Regions from separate parts of the Neisseria sp. P0006.S004 genome, predicted to be linked through region 1. Evidence: predicted binding sites of a transcription regulator. Region 1 holds the regulator's gene; the other holds the start of a gene.

The links. Region 1 encodes FNR, which switches genes on or off when oxygen is low (the NO sensors DNR and NnrR bind a similar motif). Its sites were predicted from a motif close to TTGATNNNNATCAA; they were not measured.
Region 2: the regulator FNR is predicted to act here: its motif matches at 1,551-1,564, upstream of pflB (formate C-acetyltransferase).

What each region holds. Positions count from the first base shown of each region.
Region 1 covers NZ_JBQCUS010000004.1:120,831-124,230, reverse strand. The annotation lists gene ACTHR2_RS07545 (CysB family HTH-type transcriptional regulator) at 1-753, shown strand, start outside; gene fnr (fumarate/nitrate reduction transcriptional regulator Fnr) at 840-1,574, opposite strand; gene hemN (oxygen-independent coproporphyrinogen III oxidase) at 1,737-3,158, shown strand; gene ACTHR2_RS07530 (hypothetical protein) at 3,290-3,400, shown strand, end outside.
Region 2 covers NZ_JBQCUS010000003.1:129,098-132,497, reverse strand. The annotation lists gene ACTHR2_RS05795 (ATP phosphoribosyltransferase regulatory subunit) at 1-33, shown strand, start outside; gene ACTHR2_RS05790 (adenylosuccinate synthase) at 77-1,375, shown strand; gene pflB (formate C-acetyltransferase) at 1,679-3,400, shown strand, end outside.

The sequences.
Region 1 (3,400 bases):
TTAGAGATTTCGGAACGGATTTTGCGTGATGTACAAAACATTAAAAATATCGGCAGCGAGTTTACCGATCACGACAGCGGCTCGCTAACCATCGCGACAACGCATACCCAGGCGCGCTATGCTTTGCCCAAAATCGTTGCGGAATTTGTCAAAAACTACCCTAAAGTCAATTTGACCATCAAACAAGGCAGCCCTTCTGCCATTGCCCAAATGGTCAGCAGCGGAGAAGCAGATTTGGCAATTATTACCGAACGCATTGACGATCACCCCGAGTTGGGCAAACTACCCTGCTACGAATGGAACCATGCCGTGATTGTTCCGCACGATCACCCTCTTTTGGACTGCCGCAATCCTTTAAGCCTTGAAGATTTAGCTTCTTTTCCGCTGGTTACTTACGAATTTGCTTTTAATTCCGGCAGCAGCATTGCGCGTACATTTAATAAAGCGCATATTGAGCAACCTGATGTTGCCTTATCGGCTGCCGATACGGATGTATTGAAGACGTATGTACGCTTAGGCTTAGGCGTAGGTTTGATGGCCAAAATGGCGTACGATCCCGCGGTCGATCAAGATTTACAGCTTATTGATGCGGCACACTTATTTGAACCGTCGCCCACTTGGATAGCCTTACGCTCGGATACCTACCTGCGCGGTTACGCGTATGACTTTATCCAGATGTTTGCACCGAAACTGACCAGAGAAGTAGTCGACCGCATTCTGTACACGCCGGTTGTTGAAGATTTTTCAATTTAATATCTGACTATCACTTGCGTAACTTAACAATTATTCTTTAATTCTTGTTAAAAAGGCCGTCTGAAATATTTCAGACGGCCTAAGATTCAGATAGCGTGCGAACAACCGGAAACCATTTTCTTCAAGGTTGTCGCATCTAAGATTTTGATGTGCTTATGTTCAACCGAAATCAAGCCTTCATGATGAAATTTAGACAAGGTGCGGCTGACTGTTTCCAGCTTCAGCCCCAAATAGCTGCCGATTTCCTCACGCGACATCCGCAAGATAAAATCATTGGCGGCGAATCCTCGTGAATAGAGACGCTGAGACAGGTTGAGCAAGAATGCCGCCAATCGCTCTTCAGCGCGCATATTGCCCAAAAGCAGCATAACGCCCTGATCTCGGACAATTTCACGGCTCATCAAGCGGAAAAAGTGAGAACGGAGGCTGGGAATATCCTGACCAAGTTCTTCAATATGTGTAAACGGAAGCTCGCATACCTCGCTGTCTTCCAAAGCCACAGCATCACAGCTGTGAATATGGGAACAAATCCCATCCATACCGATCAGCTCGCCCGACATAAAAAAGCCGGTTACCTGATCTCGTCCATCTTGGCTGGCGACTGTTGTCTTAAAGAAGCCCGCACGAATGGCAAACAAAGAGGTAAACGGCTCGCCGGCACGGAACAGGTATTCACCTTTTTTCAGACGGCGGCTTTGACGAATAACCGCGTCTAATTGTGAAAATTCGTTAGGCATCAGTCCGACAGGCAAACACAGCTCGCGTAAAGAACATGTGGAACACAAGGTTTTCATTTGATGTGTTGCATTGTGTGTGGCCATAACGCACCTTTAATTTGCTTAGTTCTCTCAATCCCTGATTAAGCCGAATAACTATTGACCCATGTCAAAGTCGGCATATCATTATGAGGCATTCTACCAAACTATCGAAATTTTGACTAAAATTTTCCCTAATTTCCTTACTTCATACTACAAGCCCCGACCATGAAAATCATCCCCATCTCAAATAACACCAACATAAACAATGAATTACCGGAATTCGACCGTGAGTTAATTGCCAATTTGCCATCAAGCGGTCCACGTTATACATCCTATCCGACCGCCGACCGCTTCCATGAAGGCTTTAAAGAAGCCGAATATATCCAAGCTTTAAACCTGCGCAATATGGGCGCGCTCAACAAACCCCTTTCACTCTACATCCACATTCCCTTCTGCAATACCATCTGCTACTACTGCGGCTGCAACAAAATTATTACCAAAGACAAAAGCCGTGCCGATGCCTATATCCAGTATCTGGAAAAAGAAATGGAATTGCTGGCACCGCATTTGGGCGGAAGACACCAGCTTGCGCAACTCCACTTCGGCGGCGGCACGCCGACATTCCTAAGCGACGACCAACTCGAACGCGTCTTCGAAATGATCCGCAAATACTTCCAGCTTATCCCCAACGGCGAATACTCCATCGAAATCGACCCGCGCAAAGTCAGCCGCGAAACCGTCCTCAAACTGGGCAAACTCGGTTTCAACCGCATGAGTGTCGGCATTCAAGACTTCGATCCTAAAGTGCAGGCAGCCGTCAACCGTATCCAAAGTTACGAAGAAACCAAAGAAGTCATCGATGCCGCCCGCGAAGCCGGGTTCAAATCCGTCAGCGTCGATTTGATTTACGGCCTGCCGCACCAAAACACCGAAAGCATCAAAACCACCATTGACACGGTCTTGTCCCTCGACCCCGACCGCCTCGCCCTCTACCACTACGCCCACCTGCCGCATATCTTCAAACCGCAACGCCGTATCGACACCAATGTCGTTCCCGGCAGCGAAGAAAAACTCGATATGCTGCAATATTGCGTCCAAACCCTGACTGAGCGCGGCTACGTTTTCATCGGCATGGACCACTTTGCCAAACCTGACGACGAGCTCTCCATCGCCCTCAAAGAAGGCTTCCTGCAACGAAACTTCCAAGGCTACTCGACCTATGCCGACTGCGACTTGGTGGCAATCGGCGTATCCTCTATCGGCAAAATCGGTAGCACCTACTCCCAAAACGAGCGCGACATCGATGCCTATTACGCCGCACTCGATGCCGGACATCTGCCGATTATGCGCGGCTACCAGCTCAATCAAGACGATATTTTGCGCCGCAACATCATTCAGGATTTAATGTGCCGCTTCTCACTTGATTATCAAATTTACGAAAGCGTGTTCGGCATTCCGTTTAGCCGCTATTTTGTAGCGGAACTGGAAGATATGAAGCAACTGGAAACCCTCGGTCTGGTTCGTCTCAAACCGTACGGCCTGACCGTTACGCCGAAGGGCCGTTTCTTGATCCGCAACATCGCCATGGTGTTCGACTACCATTTGCGCCATAAAGAAACCAAAGCCAAATACTCGCAAACCGTATAAACAGCAATGGTAAAGGTCGTCTGAAAATTTTCAGACGACCTTTGTTTTTATTTTCAATACTTTCGGGTAACATAAAACCATATTTTCCGCTTTATCAGAATTCAAAGTTAATTTGTATAGGCGCGTATCCTATGGTTACCGAACAGCAAAACGATATCCTCAGCATCAATCAAGTGCAGCTTCTCCTTGCTGAAAAACGCACGGCACTTGCTATCATGCGTACGGGCATTGCCGTTTTCGCA
Region 2 (3,400 bases), on a different contig from region 1:
GGTGTTTGGAAAGTAATCGCTTTGAACGATTGAGTTTTATTTTGAAATTTTGTATCTGAAATAAGGTTAGATGGCTATGGCTAAAAATGTTGTCGTAATCGGTGCCCAATGGGGTGATGAAGGCAAAGGTAAGATTGTTGACTGGCTGGCGGAAGAAACCAGCGGTGTTGTACGTTTCCAAGGCGGCCACAATGCCGGCCATACTTTGGTCGTCGGTGGCAAAAAAACCATTTTGCGCCTGATTCCAAGCGGCATTTTGCACGAGACTTTGGACTGCTTCATCGGCTCAGGCGTCGTGGTTTCTCCTGAAGCATTGTTGGGTGAAATCGACGAATTGAACGCTGCCGGTGTGAAAAACGTTGAAGGCCGTCTGAAAATTGCTCCGACCTGCCCATTGATTCTGCCTTACCACATTGCGCTTGACCAAGCACGCGAAGCTTCACGCGGTAAAAGCAAAATTGGTACAACCGGTCGCGGCATCGGCCCCGCCTATGAAGATAAAGTTGCCCGTCGCGCGATTCGCGTGGTGGACTTATTGCACCCTGAAAAACTGGTTGAAAAACTGGAAGCTGTTTTGGCTTATTACAATGTTCAGTTGCAACACCTGCACAGTGCCGAGCCGGTAAAAGTTGAAGACGTGATGGCGGTCATTGAAAAAGTTGCGCCGCGCATTACGCCGATGATTACCGATGTTTCCCGTATTTTGAACGAGAAAAACCGCAAAGGCGAAAGCCTGTTGTTTGAAGGCGCGCAAGGTACGTTGCTGGATATCGACTACGGTACTTATCCGTTTGTAACTTCGTCCAACTGTTTGGCTGGTGCCGCTTCTGCTGGTGCAGGCGTAGGCCCGCAAATGCTGGATTACGTTTTGGGTATTGTTAAAGCCTATACGACTCGCGTGGGTTCCGGTCCATTCCCGACTGAATTGTTTGACGAAGTAGGCGCAGGTTTGGCTGAGCGCGGTCATGAGTTCGGTTCTGTAACCGGTCGTGCGCGTCGTTGTGGCTGGTTTGACGCGGCTGCTCTGAAACGCTCTATTCAAGTTAACGGCATTTCCGGCATGTGCATTACCAAGCTGGACGTAATGGACGGTATTGAAAACATCAATATCTGTGTAGGTTATGAATTGCCTGATGGTAGCAAAACCGACATTCTGCCTTGCGGCTCCGATGCGGTAGAAACCTGCAAACCGATTTATGAAACCATGCCTGGTTGGAGTGAGTCGACTTTCGGCGTGAAAGAGTACGACAAACTGCCTGAAAACGCTAAAGCTTATCTGAAACGTATTGAAGAAGTGTGTGGCGCGCCTGTGGCTATTGTTTCAACCGGTCCTGACCGTGAAGAAACCATCGTTTTGCATCATCCGTTTGCTTAATTGATTAAGTGAATAAAAGGCCGTCTGAATTTTTCAGACGGCCTTTTATATGAAATGCAATAAAAATTCAGCCCTGAAGAACACCTGTCTTCAGGGCTGAATTTTGTATTTTACGCTGTTTTTAAGTACGAATGTTTGGAAAGTGAGATGTAGTGCCAAGTAACAATTATTCTCATTGACGTAAATCAAGAAAAACCAAATCTGTAATTTTATTTCATAAAAACCCCTGTAAATAAATGGGTATTGATGTTATCCTTTCAGAAAATTTACAGTCTATATTTTCAATAAAATTAGGAGCTTGATATGTCAAATGATGTTCAGCAACGTCCTGCCGCTTGGGAAGGTTTTGTCGGTGGCAACTGGGAAACCAACGTAGATGTCCGCGATTTTATTCAAAAAAACTACACGCCATATGAAGGCAATGCCTCTTTCTTGGCACCAGCAACCGAAGCCACAACCAAGCTGTGGGCGGAAGTGATGGAAGGCATCAAGGTTGAAAACCGTACGCACGAGCCGTATAAAATCGACGCGCAAATCGTCTCCGGTATTACCAGCCATGCTCCAGGCTATATCGACAAAAATTTGGAAACCATCGTCGGCCTGCAAACAGACGAGCCTTTGAAACGCTCTATCATGCCGTTTGGCGGTTTAAAAATGGTGCAAGACGCGTGCAAAGTGTACAACGTTGAATTGAATCCCGAAGTCAGCGAAATTTTCACTAAATACCGCAAAACCCATAACCAAGGCGTGTTTGACGTTTACACTCCCGACATCCGCCGTTGCCGTAAATCAGGCGTGATCACCGGTCTACCGGATGCTTATGGCCGTGGCCGTATTATCGGCGACTACCGCCGCGTGGCATTGTACGGTATCGACTTCTTGATGAAAGACAAACTCAACCAGTTCAACTCACTGCAAGCCGATTTGGAAAACGGTGTGGACTTGGAAGAAGTGATCCGTCGCCGCGAAGAAATCAACGAACAATATAAAGCCTTGGGTCAAATGAAAGAAATGGCGGCTTCTTACGGCTATGACATTTCCGGTCCTGCAAAAAATGCACAAGAAGCCATCCAATGGACTTACTTTGCCTACCTTGCCGCCGTTAAATCTCAAAACGGCGCAGCGATGTCCTTCGGCCGTGTGTCTTCGTTCTTAGATATTTACATCGAACGCGACCTGAAAAACGGTGTGATTACCGAAACCCAAGCGCAAGAATTCATTGACCACTTAGTGATGAAACTGCGTATGGTTCGTTTCCTGCGTACTCCGGAATACGATCAACTCTTCTCCGGCGACCCGATTTGGGCAACCGAATCCATCGGCGGTATGGGCTTGGACGGCCGTACTTTGGTAACACGCACCAACTTCCGCGTGTTACACACCCTGTACAACATGGGTCCGTCTCCTGAGCCAAACATCACTGTATTGTGGTCTGAACAACTGCCACAAGGCTTTAAAGAATTCTGTGCCAAAGTATCCATCGATACTTCGTCCATCCAATACGAAAACGACGATTTGATGCGCCCTGACTTCAACAGCGACGACTACGCCATTGCCTGCTGCGTCAGCCCGATGGTGGTCGGCAAACAAATGCAGTTCTTCGGCGCCCGTGCCAACTTGGCGAAAACCCTGTTGTACGCAATCAACGGCGGCGTGGACGAGAAATCTAAAGAGCAGGTTGGTCCGAAAACCGAGCCGATTATGGACGAAGTTTTGGACTACGACACTGTCTTTGAGCGCATGGACAAATTCATGGATTGGTTGGCAACCCAATACGTTACCGCGTTGAACATCATTCACTACATGCACGACAAATACAGCTACGAAGCCGCGCTGATGGCGTTGCACGACCGCGACGTGAAACGTACGATGGCTTGCGGTATCGCCGGTTTGTCTGTGGCTGCCGACTCATTGTCCGCCATTAAGTACGCCAAAGTGAAACCGATTCGCGATGAAAACGGTATTGCTGTTGACTTTGAAATCGAAGGCGAATACCCACAATTCGGTAACAACGACGACCGTGTT